Regions from separate parts of the Rhodococcus sp. NPDC003348 genome, predicted to be linked through region 3. Evidence: riboswitches for the same ligand, from Rfam matches in the RefSeq annotation. Region 3 holds a riboswitch; each other region holds the start of a gene.
What was found. Region 3 has a riboswitch for cobalamin ahead of metE (5-methyltetrahydropteroyltriglutamate--homocysteine S-methyltransferase). Riboswitches for the same ligand answer to the same signal wherever they lie in the genome.
Positions count from the first base shown of each region.

Region 1 (5,781 bases), on a different contig from region 3:
ACGTCGAGCACCAGGTCCGCGACCTCCGACTTCTCGGTGTACCGCATCGAGTAGTGGGTCGACTTCGACCGCAGGATCAGCGACGGCACCCCGATGTCGAGCCCGTGGTGCAGATGGGCCTGCGCCCGCCGGACCGCGCGCAGCCATCCGAACGTGACCCCGAAGCCGCGCAACGGCTTCCACTCGAGGTCGTAGTCCCACTCGCCGCCGTGACTGCGGTGCAGGGTGCGGCCGTACACGTCGATCGGCGGTTGCTTGAGTTCGAGCCTGTCCTTGAGTCGTCCGACGGTCCGGATCGCGACCGTGCCCGCGCTGCGCACGTACGACGGGCCCTGCAGGTCGAACCACGGGCTGTTGAGGATCAGGCCGGCGATGCCGGCGCCGGTGCTGCCGCCGGGGCGGCGGTTCACCCGGTCCAGCCACAGCGGCAGGATCAGGCCGCCCGTCGAGTGCCCGGTCAACAACACCGAACCGCCGTGCGTCTGCTCGCGGACCGTCTCCAGCGCCCAGTCCAGCTCGGCGTCGTACAGTGCGAGATCCGTCACGAAATGCGGGGTCTGGTCCGGGCGTCGTGACCGGCCGCACTTGCGCAGATCGAGTGCGTAGAAGTCGTAGCCGCGGTCGTGGAAGTGCTCGGCGACGTGCGTCTGGAAGAAGTAGTCGGTGAATCCGTGCAGGTAGAGCACGGCGCGACGGCGTGGGGTCGCGCCCGCCGGGCGGTACCGGACCAGCGTCGCGACCACCTCGCCCTCGCCGTCGGGGTCGTCGCCGAGGGGCAGAGTCGTCTGTTCGTAGCCGTCACCGAGGAGGTCCGGCACCCAGGTAGTCACAAATCACAATCGTAATGGTCGTTCGTGACCGGCCGGGGGCGCACAATTGAGGCGAGGTAAACCCTGCTCATACGCGCAGGTAACCTATGCGCGGGCAGTCGGCGCGACTGCCGCTGCCAATGGACAAGGAAGTCGATTCTCCAGTGTCAGACAACACCGCGGTACAGACCAAGACCGATGTAGTTCTCGTGGGTGCGGGCATCATGAGTGCCACGCTCGGAGCGCTCCTCCGGCAGCTGCAGCCGGACTGGTCGATCAGCGTGTTCGAGCGACTCGACGCCGCCGCTGCCGAGAGCAGCGACCCGTGGAACAACGCCGGCACCGGACACTCGGCGCTGTGCGAGCTCAACTACACGCCTGCGAACAAGGACGGCTCGGTGGACATCACCAAGGCCGTCAACGTCAACGAGCAGTTCCAGGTCTCGCGCCAGTTCTGGTCGTACGCGATCGAGGCCGGCATCCTGACCGAGCCCAAGGAGTTCATCAACCCGATCCCGCACGTGAGCTTCGTGCACGGGGCTGAGAACGTGAAGTACCTGCGGGCCCGCTACGACGCCCTCGCCGGCCACCCGCTGTTCGCGGGCATGGAGTACACCGAGCGCCCGGACGAGTTCACCAAGCGGCTGCCGCTGATGGCCAATGGTCGTGACTTCTCCGACCCCGTCGCCCTGAACTGGACCGAGGGTGGCACCGACGTCGACTTCGGCGCCCTCACCAAGCAGCTCCTCGGCAACATCGGCGCGACCGGCGGCAGCGTGTACTTCGGTCACGACGTGCGAAACATCACCAAGCAGTCCGACGGCAGCTGGACGCTCAAGGTGGTCAACCAGCGGACCGGCGACAAGAAGACCGTGAACGCGAAGTTCGTGTTCGTCGGCGCCGGCGGCGGAGCGCTGCACCTGCTGCAGAAGTCCGGCATCGCCGAGGCCAAGGGCTTCGGTGGCTTCCCGGTCTCCGGCGAGTTCCTGCGCTGCACCAACCCCGAGCTCATCGACCAGCACAACGCCAAGGTCTACGGCAAGGCCGCCGTCGGTGCGCCGCCGATGTCGGTCCCGCACCTCGACACCCGTGTCATCGGTGGCAAGAAGGGCCTGCTGTTCGGCCCGTACGCAGGCTGGTCCCCGAAGTTCCTCAAGAACGGCAAGGTCACCGACCTGCCCGGCTCGATCAAGCCGAACAACCTGATGTCCATGCTCGGCGTCGGCGTCACCGAGCTTGGCCTGACCAAGTACCTCATCGGTGAGCTGCTGCAGTCGGCCGACGACCGCATCGAGACCCTTCGCGAGTTCGTGCCGCGCGCGACCGGCGGCGACTGGGAACTGATCACCGCGGGCCAGCGCGTGCAGGTGATCCGCAAGAAGGGCAACGGTGGCGTGCTCGAGTTCGGCACCGCGGTCATCAACGCCGCCGACGGCACCATCGCGGGCCTGCTCGGTGCCTCGCCCGGTGCGTCGACCGCGGTCCCCGCGATGCTCGACGTCCTGCAGCGCTGCTTCGGTGACCGCTGGACCGCGTGGGAGCCGCAGCTCAAGCAGATGGTTCCGTCACTGGGCCTGAAGCTGTCGGACAACGAGTCCCTGTTCCGCGAGGTGTGGGACTGGAGCAACAAGGCCCTCGAGCTCGAGGCGCCCGCCGAGGTCGCCGCAGCCGCCTCGGCCTGATCCGTCGGATCCCCAACCGGCCGTCACCTGCCCGCCCGGGCCAGGTGGCGGCCGGTGTCGTCTCACCGGATAGAGTCGGCACCGAACATCGATGTTCTCCGCCGCGGGGAAGTCCTGTGTGAATCAGGCACGGTCCCGCCACTGTGACGGACGCAGGCCCATGAGCGCGTCCGAAGTCAGATCGCCGCGGCGGCGGAACCTTTCGTCCGACCCCCGGCGTGGAGACCGGGGAGTGAGGGGAGTGTCGCCGTGGCGCAACATGATTCGGCCGCCGTGCCGCAACAGGGTTCGGCTGCCGAGCCGGGCTTCCCGTTCAGTGCGATCGTCGGCCAGGACCAGCTGCGCCTGGCGTTGACCCTGTGCGCGGTCCATCCCGGCATCGGTGGCGTGCTGGTCCGCGGCGAGAAGGGCACCGCCAAGTCCACGGTGGTCCGCGCCCTCGCCGCACTGCTGCCCCCGACGTCCTCCGGCACCCCTGCCCGCCTGGTGGAGCTTCCGGTCGGTGCGACGGAGGACCGGGTCGTCGGGTCCCTCGACCTGGAGAAGGTGCTGCGCGACGGCGAGCGGGCGTTCCAGCCCGGGTTGCTGGCCGCCGCGCACGACGGCGTGCTCTACGTCGACGAGGTGAACCTCCTCCACGACCACCTCGTCGACGTGCTGCTCGACGCCGCCGCGATGGGCCGTGTCCATGTCGAACGCGACGGCGTCTCGCACTCCCATCCGGCGAAGTTCGTGCTGGTCGGCACCATGAACCCGGAGGAAGGGGAGCTGCGCCCGCAGCTGCTGGACCGGTTCGGTCTGGCCGTGGACGTCGCCGCCTCCCGCGACGTCGACGTCCGCATGCAGGTGATCCGTCGCCGACTCGACTTCGAGGCCGACCCGGCCGGGTTCGCCGCCCGGTACGCCGCCGCCGACGCAGACACCGCCGGCCGGATCGCCGCCGCACGCGGCGCGCTGGCCGAGGTCGCACTGCCCGACACCGAACTGCGCCGCATCGCGGCCCTGTGCGCGTCCTTCGACGTGGACGGCATGCGCGCCGACCTGGTCCTGGCGCGCACCGCCACCGCGCACGCCGCCTGGCGCGGCGCGACCGAGGTCGCCGAGCAGGATGTGCGGGTCGCCGCCGAACTGACGCTGCCGCACCGTCGTCGCCGCGACCCGTTCGACGAACCGGGCCTGGACCCGCAGCAGCTCGACGATGCGATGCGTGACGCCGACGAGCAGGCCCGGCAGCAACCCGATCCCGAACCCGACCCGGACCCGGACGGTCCCGGCGGCGGCGCCCCGCAGCCCGAGTCCGATGGCGGTGACCCCGCCCCGTCCGACCCGTCGCAGGCCGATGCCCCGGCCCCGCCCGGCCCCGGCACGGCCGGCGAACGCCCGGTGGGGGCGCCGTCCGCGCAGTTCCGGACTCGGCTGCTCACCGTCCCCGGAGTCGGCGAGGGCGCCCCGGGCCGGCGTTCGCGGTCGCGGTCACCGCGCGGTCGCACCGTGCGCGCCACCACCGAACCCGGGCGGGGCCTGCACCTGGTCGGCACCCTGTTCGCCGCAGCCGAGCACCAGGTGGCCCGTGGCCGCCGGGACGGCCGGATGCTGTTGGCGCCCGGCGACATCCGCGGTGCGCTCAAGGAAGGACGCGAGGGCAACCTGATCGTGTTCGTCGTCGACGCGTCCGGTTCGATGGCCGCGCGGGACCGGCTGTCCGCGGTCACCGGTGCGGTGGTGTCGCTGCTGCGCGACGCCTACCAGCGGCGGGACAAGGTCGCGGTGATCACGGTTCGCGGCGCGAGCGCGGAACTCGTGTTGCCGCCGACCTCCTCGGTCGACGTCGCGGTGCGCCGCCTGCACGCGCTGCGGACGGGTGGGAGAACCCCACTCGCGCAGGGCTTCCTGAAAGCCCGTGAGGTGGTGCTGCGGGAGCGGGTGCGTGACCCGCAGCGCCGCGCGATGGTCGTCGCGCTGACCGACGGCCGCGCCACCGGCGGCGCCGATCCGGTGCGGCGGGCGAAGGTCGCGGCCGGGTTGCTCGCGGACGTGTCGGTTGCCGCGGTGGTCGTCGACTGCGAATCCGGGATGGTGCGCCTCGGGCTGGCCGCGGAACTCGCGACGGCGTTGCGCGGCGCCTGCATCCGGCTCGCCGAACTGTCCGCGGAACAGGTCGCCGGCGTCGTCCGTGCAGCCGCCTGATCCCGCCACCCACCCGTGCAGCCGCCTGATCCCACCACCCACCCGGGCCGCAGACTGACCCGACTTCGCTTCCAGTAGAGGAGATTCCGTATGCCAAAGGGTGTCCCCGAGAACATTCCCGACGACGGCCTGACCACTCGGCAGCGCCGCAACGCCCCGGTCCTGGCCGTGCACACCGGCCCCGGTAAGGGCAAGTCCACCGCCGCGTTCGGGATGGCGCTGCGCGCCTGGAATCAGGGTTTCGACGTCGCCGTGTTCCAGTTCGTCAAGTCCGCGAAGTGGAAGGTCGGAGAGGAGGCCGCGTTCCGTGCCCTCGGTGACCTGCACGAGAGCACCGGGGTCGGTGGGCCGGTGCAGTGGAACAAGATGGGTGACGGCTGGTCGTGGACCCGCAAGAAGGGTGACGACGAGGATCATGCCCGCGTGGCGCTGGACGGTTGGCGAGAGGTGGCGCGCCGAATCGCGGCCGAGGAACACAAGTTCTACGTCCTCGACGAGTTCACCTACCCGCTCAAGTGGGGCTGGATCGACGTGGACGAGGTGGTCGACGTACTGGTCAACCGGCCCGGCGCCCAGCACGTCGTCATCACGGGCCGGGACGCGCCGCAGGCACTGATCGACGCCGCCGACCTGGTCACCGAGATGACGAAGGTCAAGCACCCGATGGACGCAGGCCGCAAGGGGCAGCGGGGCATCGAGTGGTGACGGAGCCGGTTGCGCCTGCCGTCGTCATCGCCGCGCCGGCGTCGGGCAGCGGAAAGACCACCATCGCAACGGGTTTGATCGGCGCTCTGAGGGCGGTGGGGGATCGGGTGGCGCCGTTCAAGGTGGGCCCGGACTACATCGACCCCGGCTACCACGGTCTCGCCGCAGGCCGGGTCGGACGCAACCTGGACCCGGTACTCGTCGGTGCCGATCGGATCGGGCCGCTCTACCGCCACGGCAGCGCGGGCTGCGACATCGCCGTCGTCGAGGGCGTGATGGGCCTGTTCGACGGCAAGATCGCCGACCCCGCCCCGGAAGGTGCCGCTGAGGGGTCCACCGCGCAGGTCGCCGGCCTGCTCGGAGCGCCGGTGGTCCTCGTGGTCGACGCCCGCGGGCAC
Region 1 is NZ_JBSFRT010000061.1:9,007-14,787, reverse strand. Features, by position in the region: gene ACWDU4_RS26445 (alpha/beta hydrolase) at 1-830, opposite strand, end outside; gene mqo (malate dehydrogenase (quinone)) at 950-2,491, shown strand; adenosylcobalamin (AdoCbl) riboswitch at 2,571-2,732, shown strand; gene ACWDU4_RS26435 (VWA domain-containing protein) at 2,741-4,678, shown strand; gene cobO (cob(I)yrinic acid a,c-diamide adenosyltransferase) at 4,769-5,383, shown strand; gene ACWDU4_RS26425 (cobyrinate a,c-diamide synthase) at 5,377-5,781, shown strand, end outside.
Region 1: it holds a riboswitch for cobalamin, as region 3 does, so the genes downstream of both, ACWDU4_RS26435 (VWA domain-containing protein) here and metE (5-methyltetrahydropteroyltriglutamate--homocysteine S-methyltransferase) in region 3, are expected to answer to the same signal.

Region 2 (5,781 bases), on a different contig from region 3:
CCGACGACACGACGGCGACGCGAGCCCCGCGCTTGGCGAGATCCAAAGCCATTGCGGCGCGCTCGGATTCGACCTTGTTGTCGCTGGAGTGCCGGTTCTGTCCGGGCCGCACCGGTACCCGGTTCACATAGGTGGTGTAGCCGACGACATCGGTCGCCAGAGCAAGTTCGTCGCGCACCTCGGGGGTCGTCCACGCGTCGTCGCCGGGCCCCAGCCCGACGACCGTGACACACCCCGTCGCTTCGCTCGCCCCGGTCACACACCCCGTCGCTTCGCTCGCCCCGGTCACGCTGTCACGCTGCGCCGCAGGATTGTTCGACGGGCTGGGCACGATGGCGATGGAGAAGTACGGCACCTGCGACTCGTCGACGTCGGCGGCGCGCAGGACCCGCTGCTTGTCGGTGCTGGCGCGTTCGACGTACGAGGCCTCGCCGAGGCGGCCGGAGTCCGCCAGCGCCTGCCGCACAGCGGGGAAGGTGCGGCCGAGCTTCAGGATCGCGGCCGAGTCGGTTTCCCGCAGCCGCCTCGTGAGCTCCTCGGCGGGCAGCGTCCCGGGCAGCACGGTGAGCACCTCGTCCCGTTCGACCAACGGCACCCCGAGCGCCGCGGATGCCGCGCTGATGGAGGTGACGCCGGGGATCACCTCGGCGTCGAAGCGGTCGCACAGTCGCTTGTGCATGTGCATGTAGGAGCTGTAGAAAAGCGGATCCCCGGCGGCGAGCAGGGCGACCGTCCGGCCCGCGGCGAGATGCGCGGCGAGGGTCTCCGACGCCTCCGCGTAGAAGTCGTCGATCGCGCCCTGGTAGCCGCCTGGATGGTCGACGGTCTCGGTGGTCACCGGGTAGACCAGGTGCTCCTCGAGCTGTCCCTCGCGCATGTACGGGGCGGCGACGGCGCGGGAGATGCTGCGGCCGTGACGGGCGCTGTGGAACGCGATGACGTCGGCCTCGCCGATGATCCGCGCGGCCTTGACGGTGACCAGTTCCGGGTCGCCGGGGCCGAGACCGATGCCGAAGAGTTTGCCCGCCATCACTCGACCTCGCTGGCGATCGCGTTCAGTGCGGCGGCGGTGATCGCGCTGCCGCCACGGCGTCCCCGCACCACGATGTACTCGATGTCGCCGGCGCGGAGGATCAGGTCCTCCTTGGACTCGGCGGCACCGATGAATCCGACCGGGCAGCCGATGATCGCCGCCGGCTTCGGTGCGCCCTGGTCGATCATGTCGAGTAGGTGGAACAGCGCGGTGGGGGCGTTGCCGATCGCGACGACCGCACCTTCCAGCTTGGGCCCCCACAATTCCAGCGCCGCCGCCGAGCGGGTGTTGCCGAGACGGTCGGCGATCACCGGCACCCGCGGATCGCCGAGCATGCACACGACATCGTTCCTGGCGGGCAGGCGCTTTCGCGTCACCCCCGACGACACCATCGTCGCGTCACAGAAGATCGACGCCCCGTTGCGGAGCGCGGCGCGGGCCGCGGACACCACGCCGGGCGTGAACGCGACGTCGTCGACGAGGTCGACCTGACCGCAGGCGTGGATCATCCGCACGACGGCCTGTGAGACGTCCGCGGGGAACCGGGTGAGGTCGGCCTCGGCCCGGATCGTGGCAAAGGACTGACGGTAGATCTCGGCTCCGTCGCGGATGTAGTCGGTCATGGCTCCCCACGATATGGGGCGATCCACGCTCAGCGTGCGGGTGGGTCCACCCGGTAGCCGTCGCCGGTGGCGACGACGTCGGTCACCTCGCCACGCGGCCGGCCGCACCGCCGCTCACACCCGGACCAGTGCTGGCGGCCCTCCGCGGGAAGTCGACCGGACTGGACGGCGTCGGTCGCATCGCCCCGCACGTCCGCGAGGGACTTCGCGCAGCCTGGCCTGCCCGTGCAGGCGCTGACCTGCAGCCACGTCGAGTTCGCGTCGAAGATCAGGCCCATCGGGGCGAGGACGCGGACGACCTGTTCGGCGACCCCTTCGTCGAGGTCGTGCAGCAGGATCGACCGCCACGACGTGACCGTGATCGGTGCCTCCACGGCGACCAGGAAGTCCGCCAGGCGCGCAGGCAGCACCCCGAACCGCACGCCGGCGGCGAGGGTGACCCCGCCGTCGGGCTGATCGAGCCAGCCGATCGGACCCGCGGACTCGGGTCCGGTCAAGGCGATCGGCTCGGCGGTCGCCCCGAGGCCCAGCCGATCGAGCAGCAGCCGCGGTCCGCCGTCGATCTCGTGCAGACGCCACCGCGTGCCGCGGATCTCGTGCAGCGCCCGCGCCGCGTCCAGCAGCATCGCGACCCCGTCGTCGGCGGGCAGCCGCACCCCGTGGTCGGCGCCGGCGAGCACCAGCGCCACCTGGTCCGGGGAAACCGCATGGAGCCCGAGGTCGGCGCTCAGCGCGGAGACGTCGCCGCGGCCGTCGTCGAGCGTGAAGAGCACCCGGCCCGGCAGGTCCGCGAGGCGCGGGTCCCCGCACAGCCCGGCGTCCAGCGCCCGCACCCAGCCGCGGACGTCGACGAGTCCGCCGATCCGCCCGGACAACGGGGTGGCGAGGATGTTCCGCACCCGTTCGTGGGTAGGCGACGGCAGCAACCCCGACTCACGGAGCCGGCCCGCGAACGCGTCGGGGTCGGCGACCGCGCGGAGCTGGATGTTGCCGCGGGAGGTGAGTTCGAGCTCCCCGTTGCCGAGGTCGCGGGACGCGTCCGCGAGGACCTGCAACTGAGCTGCGGTGATCGCGCCGCCGGGCAGCCGGACCCGGGACAGGGCGCCGTCGGCGGCCTCGTGCACCTGAAGAGCCCCTGGACAGGCGTCGGGTCGGGACCGGGCAGGTGCGGATTCGGTATCGGACATCACCCACCAGCCTACGGGGGCCGTGCCGGTAGCATCAGCGGCGATTGCGGCAGCTCGTGAGGAAACCGGTGCAAATCCGGTGCGGTCGCGCCACTGTGACCCGGGTGTTCCCGGGGAGTCAGACCCTCCGACGCTGCCCACCGAACCGAGTGGGGCGCGAAACCCCGAGGAGGCCAGCCCTGTGATCCTGTTGCTGTCGACGTCCGACACCGACCTGCTCAGTGCACGAGCCAGTGGCGCCGACTACCGGTGGGCGAACCCCGCGCGGCTGCTCGTCGACGACGTGCCCGGGCTGATCGACGGCGTCGACCTGGTGATCGTCCGCATCCTCGGCGGCCGCCGGGCCTGGGAGGAGGGCCTGGACGCGGTCCTCGCCGCCGGGAAGCCCACCGTCGTGCTCGGCGGCGAACTCGCACCAGACGCGGAACTGATGGAACTGTCCACGGTGCCTGCCGGGGTGGCGGCGCAGGCGCACACCTATCTCGCCGAGGGCGGCGCGGCGAACCTGGCGCACCTGCACGGGTTCCTCTCGGACACGGTGCTGCTGACCGGCGTCGGGTTCGAGGCCCCGGCGCACACCCCGACGTGGGGACACCTCGACCGTCCCGGGTTCCCTGATGTCACATCGGGTCACCTGACGACCCCCAATGTGACATCACGGAACCCGACCGTGGCGGTGCTCTACTACCGCGCGCAGCATCTCGCCGGGAACACCGCCTACGTCGAGGCGCTCTGCCGCGCGATCGAGGACCGCGGCGCCCGGGCCCTGCCGATCTTCTGTGCCTCGCTGCGCACCGCGGAACCGGAACTGCTCGACGTCCTGGGCGCCGTCGACGCGATGGTCGTGACGGTGCTCGCGGCCGGCGGCAGCAGGCCTGCGGGCGCGTCCGCGGGGGAGGACGACGAGTCGTGGGACGTCAGCGCGCTCGCCGCGCTGGACGTGCCGATCCTGCAGGGCCTGTGCCTGACCGGCAGCCGGGAGGCGTGGGAGTCGAACGACGACGGCCTGTCCCCGATGGATGTCGCGACGCAGGTCGCGGTGCCCGAGTTCGACGGCCGGATCATCACGGTCCCGTTCTCGTTCAAGGAGATCGACGAGGACGGACTGACCACCTACGTACCGGACGCCGAGCGTGCCGCCCGGGTGGCCGGGATCGCCGTCCGGCATGCGCGGCTGCGGCACGTTCCCAACCGGGACAAGCGGATCGCGCTGATGCTGTCGGCGTACCCGACCAAGCACGCCCGGATCGGCAACGCCGTCGGATTGGACACCCCGGCCAGCGCGATCGCGCTGCTGGCCGCGATGCGCGAGGCCGGATACGACCTCGGCCCGGCGGACGGGGAGGACGCGCTGCCCGGCCTCGCGGCCGGTGACGGTGACGCGCTGATCCACGCACTGATCGCGGCCGGCGGACAGGACCCGGACTGGTTGACGGCGGAGCAGTTGGAGGGCAACCCGATTCGCATCTCCGCGGCCCGTTACCGCGACTGGTTCGCGACTCTGCCCGCGGACTTCCGCGAGGCCGTCGAAGAGCACTGGGGCGCGGCGCCCGGCGAACTGTACGTCGACCGGACGTCCGACCCGGACGGCGAGATCGTGATCGCGGCGCTGCGGGTCGGCAACGTGGTGCTGATGGTGCAGCCGCCCCGCGGGTTCGGGGAGAACCCGGTCGCGATCTACCACGACCCCGACCTGCCGCCGAGCCACCACTACCTGGCGGCGTACCGGTGGATCGCAGCTGATGCGGGTGCCGGAGGTTTCCAAGCGGACGCGATCGTGCATCTCGGCAAGCACGGCAACCTGGAGTGGCTGCCCGGCAAGACCCTGGGCATGTCCGCCTCGTGCGGCACCGACGCCGCGCTCGGCGAGCTGCCGCTGATCTACCCGTTCCTGGTCAACGACCCGGGCGAGGGCACCCAGGCCAAGCGCCGCGCGCACGCCACCCTGGTCGATCACCTGATCCCGCCGATGGCGCGCGCCGAGTCGTACGGCGACATCTCCCGGCTCGAGCAGCTGCTCGACGAGCACTCGAACATCTCCGCCCTCGACCCGTCGAAGCTGCCCGCGATCCGCCAGCAGATCTGGACGCTGATGCGGGCGGCGAAGATGGACCACGACCTCGGCCTGGCCGAACGCCCCGAGGAGGACGTGTTCGACGACATGCTGCTGCACGTCGACGGCTGGCTGTGCGAGATCAAGGACGTGCAGATCCGCGACGGGCTGCACGTGCTCGGGCAGGCGCCCGTGGGGGCCGCCGAGGTCGAACTCGTTCTCGCGGTACTGCGCGCGAAGCAGATGTGGGGCGGCGAACGAACCGTCCCCGGACTGCGGGAGGCACTCGGTCTGAGCGAGGCCGGTGACGAGGCCCGCGGACGAGTCGACCAGATCGAGGAACTCGCCCACGGCCTGGTCGCCGCGCTGCAGCGGTCGGGCTGGGATCCCGCCGCCGCCAAGGAGGTCGGTGCCGAGCACGGTGCCGACGTCGTCCGGGTGCTCGAGTTCGCCGCCGCGGAGGTGGTGCCGCGGCTGCGCGGCACCGGTCGTGAGATCGACCAGGTGCTGCGCGCGCTCGACGGCCGGTTCATCGAACCGGGCCCCAGCGGTTCGCCGCTGCGCGGACTGGTGAACGTGCTGCCCACCGGCCGCAACTTCTACTCGGTGGACCCGAAGGCCGTGCCGTCCCGGCTGGCGTGGGAGACCGGGCAGGCGATGGCGGAGTCGCTGCTCGCGCGTTATCTCGCCGATCACGGCGAGTACCCGACGTCGGTGGGTCTGAGCGTGTGGGGCACCTCGGCGATGCGCACCTCGGGTGACGACATCGCCGAAGTGCTTGCGCTGCTGGGCGTCCGGCCGGTGTGGGACGAGGCGTCCCGCCGTGTCACCCGGCTCGAGGTGATCGAGCTCGCCGAACTGGGCCGGCCCCGCGTGGACGTGACG
Region 2 is NZ_JBSFRT010000045.1:44,538-50,318, forward strand. Features, by position in the region: gene cobJ (precorrin-3B C(17)-methyltransferase) at 1-1,030, opposite strand, end outside; gene ACWDU4_RS23700 (precorrin-8X methylmutase) at 1,030-1,656, opposite strand; gene cobG (precorrin-3B synthase) at 1,686-2,843, opposite strand; cobalamin riboswitch at 2,853-2,989, shown strand; gene ACWDU4_RS23710 (cobaltochelatase subunit CobN) at 3,025-5,781, shown strand, end outside.
Region 2: it holds a riboswitch for cobalamin, as region 3 does, so the genes downstream of both, ACWDU4_RS23710 (cobaltochelatase subunit CobN) here and metE (5-methyltetrahydropteroyltriglutamate--homocysteine S-methyltransferase) in region 3, are expected to answer to the same signal.

Region 3 (5,781 bases):
GCGACGCCTCCACCTCCACGGGCCCGCGGGTCTTGAGGCCGCAGTCCGGATTGACCCACAGACGCTCGGCCGGAACGGATTTCAGCGCCTCGCGCAGGGATTCCGCGATCTCGTCGGCGGACGGGACCCGCGGCGAGTGGATGTCGTAGACACCGGGACCGACGCCCAGGTCGAACCCGACCGCGTTGAGGTCGCCGAGCACCTCCATGTGCGAGCGGGCCGCCTCGATCGAGGTGACGTCCGCATCCAGGCCCGCGATCGCGTCGATGACCTCACCGAACTCCGAGTAGCACAGATGGGTGTGTATCTGGGTGTGATCGGCCACTCCCGAGCTCGCCAGCCGGAATGCCCCCACCGACCAGTCCAGGTACGCACGCTGGTCGGCGATCCGCAGAGGCAGGAGCTCCCGCAGCGCGGGCTCGTCGATCTGTACGATCACCGCCCCGGCCGCTTCGAGATCGACCGCCTCGTCGCGGATGGCGAGCGCGATCTGACGCGCACTGTCCGCCAGCGGCTGGTCGTCCCGAACGAACGACCACGCGAGGATCGTGACCGGACCGGTGAGCATGCCCTTGACCCGTTTGTCGGTGAGCGACTGCGCGTATCCGGTCCAGTCGACGGTCATCGGACGCGGGCGGGAGATGTCACCGAAGAGGATCGGCGGACGCACGCATCGGGAGCCGTAGGACTGCACCCACCCGAACTCGGTGGCCGCGAAACCGTCGAGCTGCTCGGCGAAGTACTGCACCATGTCGTTGCGCTCCGACTCGCCGTGCACCAGCACGTCCAGGCCCAGCTTCTCCTGCAGCGCAATGACGTCCGCGATCTCGGCGCGCATCCGCGCAACGTACTCGGCCTGGTCGATCGTGCCCGAGCGCAGCTCCGCACGAGCGACCCGGATACGCGAGGTCTGCGGGTACGAGCCGATCGTGGTGGTCGGCAGCAGCGGCAGACCCAGCCGCTGCGACTGCAGTTCCCGACGTTGAGGGGCAGATGCACGACCGGCCTCGCCGGCGATCTCGTCGAGCCGGCGCCGGATCTCGTCGTTGCGCAGACGCGGGTCGCTCGTCCGCGATGCGACAGCGGCCTCGGACGCCTCGAACGCCGCGGCCACCGCGTCGCGGCCCTGGGCCAGGGAGGTCGCGAGGGTCGCGACCTCCGAGATCTTCTCCGTTCCGAACGCCAGCCACGAGCGCAGGGCCTCGTCGAGGTTCGATTCCGCGTCGAGTCCGTATGGCACGTGCAGCAGCGAGCACGAGGTCGACACCGCAAGCGCGCCGGCCGACCCGAGGAGTGCACCGAGGGAGGCCAGGGCGCGGTCGAGGTCGGTGCGCCAGACGTTGCGCCCGTCGACGATGCCGGCGACCACCAGCTTGTCCGCCAGCGCGGGCACCGACCACGCGCCGGCGTCGGGGTTGCCCGCGACGAGGTCGACGGCGATCGCCTCGACGGCGGTGCTCGCCAGCGCGGGTAGCGCCGGACCGAGGTCCCCGAAGTAGGAGGCGACGAGGATCGCCGGTCGCTCCGCGGACGCGGACAGCTGCTCGTAGACCCGGCGGGCCGTCTCGATCTCGGCATCGGTGCGGTCGGTGACGAGGGCAGGTTCGTCGATCTGCACCCAGGTCGCGCCCGCCCGGGACAGCTGCCCCAGCAGGTCCTGGTACAGCGGAACCAGCTCGTCGATCCGGCCGAGCAGCTCGTCGGCACCGTCGACACCCTTCGACAGCAGCAGGAAGGTGACGGGTCCGATGACGACGGGCCGCGCCGGGACACCCTGCGCCAGGGCCTCTTCCAGCTCGCCGAGCACCTTGCCCGGGTCCAGCGCGAAGGTCGTCCCGGGCCCGATTTCGGGGACCAGATAGTGGTAGTTGGTGTCGAACCACTTGGTCATCTCGAGCGGCGCGACGTCCGCGGTGCCGCGGGCCGCGGCGAAGTAGCGGTCGAGCGGGTCCGAGATCCCCTGTACCCGAGCGGGCAGGGCACCGAGCATCGCGGCGGTGTCCAGGACCTGGTCGTAGTAGGAGAACGTACCCACCGGAACCGAGTCCAACCCGGCGTCCTGCAGCTGCGCCCACGTCTGGGCGCGCAGCGTCCGGGCCACGTCGTCCAGTGCGGCGCGGTCGATTCGTCCGGCCCAGTAGGACTCGACTGCGCGTTTGAGTTCGCGGCGCGGCCCGATCCGCGGCGATCCCAGCACCGTCGCGGTGAAACGAGGCTGATCGTCAGGTGTTGCGGTCACGAAAGTGCTCCATGGCGTGCGTAGGTGTGGCCGCCGCCGAGAGACGGGTACACCTGACGAAGCCCACCTGCCGCCCGAGGTCGGGCAGCAGCCGATACCGCCCACGACGGGGACGGCACTGTGCCGCATGCAGGCCCACCCGCCCGATCCACGAGGCGGCGAACCGCCGGGCACGGCGTGCCCGGCGCAGAGGGCAGGTCTTCGGACTCGCGGGCACCGGGTCGTACTCGACCCGACCTACTGGCCGTCGCTTCCCGGGCGGGATGCCCAGTGCTGATGACGGCGGTCGTTCCTGCATACCGCTGCGGGACAGTCCCGGATTCTCACCGGGTTCCCTCTCACCCCGACCGAGCGTGCTCGACCGGGATTCGACGCCGCGCTCCGTGCTTAGGGGCTCCTCATGACCGGGACGCGGCGAACCGACTGCACCGACGACAATAGCCGGGCGCGATCGGGTTGCGACAGGCCCCTCAGCCGGTCGAGGTCGTCAGTCTCGGGCGGTGAGGAGCGCGAAGATGCGCCGCAGTTCGTCCACCGTCGGCTCGGGCAGGTGGTCGCGCGCGTGCAGGAATCCGACACCCGCGTAGACCAGCACCCCGCTGCGCAGCCGGGCCTCCTCCGCGTCGAATCCCAGGTCGAGGAGAGCGCTCTGGACGACGGCGAACACCTGGTTGTCCAGTCGGGCAACGGAATCGGCGACCTGTGCGTCGCTGCGCGCCCAGTCCCGGACCGCGACCTCGACCGCCCAGCCGCGCTGCGAGGTCAATTGCGCGGCCATCGCCTCGAGTCGTTGGTCGCCGGGGATCGACGTCGTCTCCTTGAGCGCCTGCAGCGTCTCGTTCTGGATCTCGCACCACCGATCGGCCACCGCCTTCATCAGGTGGTCGATGTCGGTGAAGTGCCAGTAGAAGCTGCCCTTGGTGACGCCGAGCTCCTCGCACAGCCGGGTGATCTTCACCCCCGTGACACCCTCCCGGACCAGTAGGTCGAGGGCTGCCTCGATCCAGTCGTCGACGGACAGCCTGGCCTTGCCACCGGCGGCGCGGGCCGGCTTCTTCGCACCCGCCACGCCCTGTTTCGCCACCATCTCGCCTCTCTTCGAATGCCGCACTGCCATTCCAAGCTACGGCGCCCGCGGCCCGTTCACGAACCGTTCGGTGAGCAATCCCGGCACACCGCGCACGTGTGCGGCGAATCTCCACACAAACCCCGGTCCATACCATACAGTGCGGTATGGTCCTCGGTCCGAGGGAACCGAGAGTCTCGACAAGGGGTGTCACCGTGCAGGGACGGGCAATTGGACGCCGAAGTGTGTTGCGCGCACTCGGAGTCGGCGGAGTCGCGTTCGGGCTCGGCGTGGCACGTCCGGTCGCGACGGGGAGCGCCCAGACCGGCGGGTTCAAGAGCCCGCTGCTCTTCCATTCACCGCCGACGACACCGTTCCGTGCCGGCCTCGAACCATTGCCGACGGTGTCCGGTTCGAGGCTCCGAGTCGCCGCGGTCAACGCCTCCCATCGGTTCCACCCCGACCACGGCCCGGCCTCGACACTCGCCTACCGGGTCGACGACACCGCCGTCTCGTACCTCGGCCCGACGATCGAGGCCCACGTCGACCAACCCGTCGTGATGGAGGTGACCAACGAGATCCAGGGCCATCCGCTCGCCACGGATCTCGACACCAGCCTGCACGGCGTCTCCGAGACCTACCGGTCGTCCCCGCCGATCGTGCTGCACCTGCACGGCGGGGAGACCCCACCCGACAGCGACGGCCACGCCGAGCAACTGATCCATCCGGGCACCACGCTGACGCACCTGTTTCCGAATCACCAAGAGGCCGCGCACCTCTGGTATCACGATCACGCCATGGGCATCACCCGCGCCAACGTGTACGCCGGTCTCGCCGGCACCTATTTCCTGCGCGACCGCTTCGACACCGGAACCGCCGACAATCCCCTGGGCCTACCCGCCGGCGAGTTCGAGATGCCGCTGATCCTGCAAGAGCGGATTCTCCGTGCCGACGGCGGCCTGAGCCTGCGGTCGACGCCTGTCGTCCCCTCCGGTTCGTGGGAGGGCGGTGCCGTCGGAGATCTCGGCCTGGTGAACGGGGCGGTGTGGCCGGACATTCCGGTGGCGCGCGGACTGTACCGGTTTCGGGCGATCAACGGCTCGTCGTACAGCGTGTGGAACCTGCACTTCGACAACCACATGCGGTTCTGGGTGATCGGCAACGACGGCGGTCTGCTCGACGCACCGGTCCCCACGACGTCGATCCGCATGTCGCCGGGCGAGCGCTACGACCTGCTGGTCGACTTCTCCGATTTCGACGCGGGCGGTTCGGTGCACCTCTGCAACGACGAAGCACCCCCATTCCAGGCGGCGATGCTCGGCGAGGTCGCGATGCCGCTGTTCTGCCGCTTCACCGTCGGTTCGGAGCGCGGGTTCCGCGGACCCGTCCCGGCCACGCTGCGGGCGGGCGGACGCACACCCGATCCGCTGCCACCGCTGCCGACACCGTCCGTGATCCGGAACGTCTCGGTCAGCCAGCCGTACGCCTTGCGGATTCCTCCGGCGTACATGGCATTGAACAACCTTCGCTACACAGATCCCGACATCGAGATGCCCCGCGCAGGCACGGTTGAGCAGTGGAACATCGTCAACGTCACCGACGACCCCCACCCGATCCACCTGCACCTGGTGATGTTCCGCATCCTCGGCCGCGCGCCGCTGCGCACCGTGGAACTGCAGGCGACGAATCTCCAGCCGCCGTTGGGAATCCGCTGGACACCCGACCCGGAGCCGTACCTCGCGGGACCGATGCTGCCACCCGCGCCGTGGGAGGCGGGATGGAAGGACACGGTGCGGGTCGACCGCGGGACCGTCACCCGGATCCTGGTGCGTTTCCCGACGGCCGACGAGCTGGGCTTCGACCCGGACGCCTCCTTCCCGGCACCGTCGGCGCCTGCGCCGACGATGCAGGGGTCCTGGACGCCGATCCACAACGGGATCGATCACGGAACCGGGCACGGCGATCCCGTGGCCGACACCGAGAACGCCACCACCGAGCACGCGGACCACGCCTCCCACCCCGCGGGCGGTGATCTGCAGGGCTACATGTGGCACTGCCACATCCTCGATCACGAGGACCACGAAATGATGCTGCGGTACCGGGTGGTCACATGAGGTGCGCGTGACCACCCGCCCCGGAGCGGCCGCTGTCTCCGCGCTCGGCGAGTTCTACGCGCTGACCCTGGACACGGCGGCGGCCCTGTGGCGCACACCGTTCCAGTGGCGCGAATTCCTCGACCAGTGCTGGGCCGTGATCCGGGTGGCGCTGCTGCCGACGATCGTGATGTCGATCCCGTTCACGGTGCTGGTGGTGTTCACCCTGAACTCGTTGCTCACCGAGATCGGGGCGAGCGACCTGTCCGGCGCCGGCGCCGGGCTCGGCACGATCACCCAGATCGGTCCGCTGGTCACGGTTCTCGTGGTTGCGGGTGCCGCCGCGACGGCGATCACCGCCGACCTGGGATCGCGGGCGATCC
Region 3 is NZ_JBSFRT010000008.1:90,742-96,522, forward strand. Features, by position in the region: gene metE (5-methyltetrahydropteroyltriglutamate--homocysteine S-methyltransferase) at 1-2,239, opposite strand, end outside; cobalamin riboswitch at 2,434-2,606, opposite strand; gene ACWDU4_RS07810 (TetR/AcrR family transcriptional regulator) at 2,727-3,326, opposite strand; gene ACWDU4_RS07815 (multicopper oxidase family protein) at 3,473-5,419, shown strand; gene ACWDU4_RS07820 (MlaE family ABC transporter permease) at 5,427-5,781, shown strand, end outside.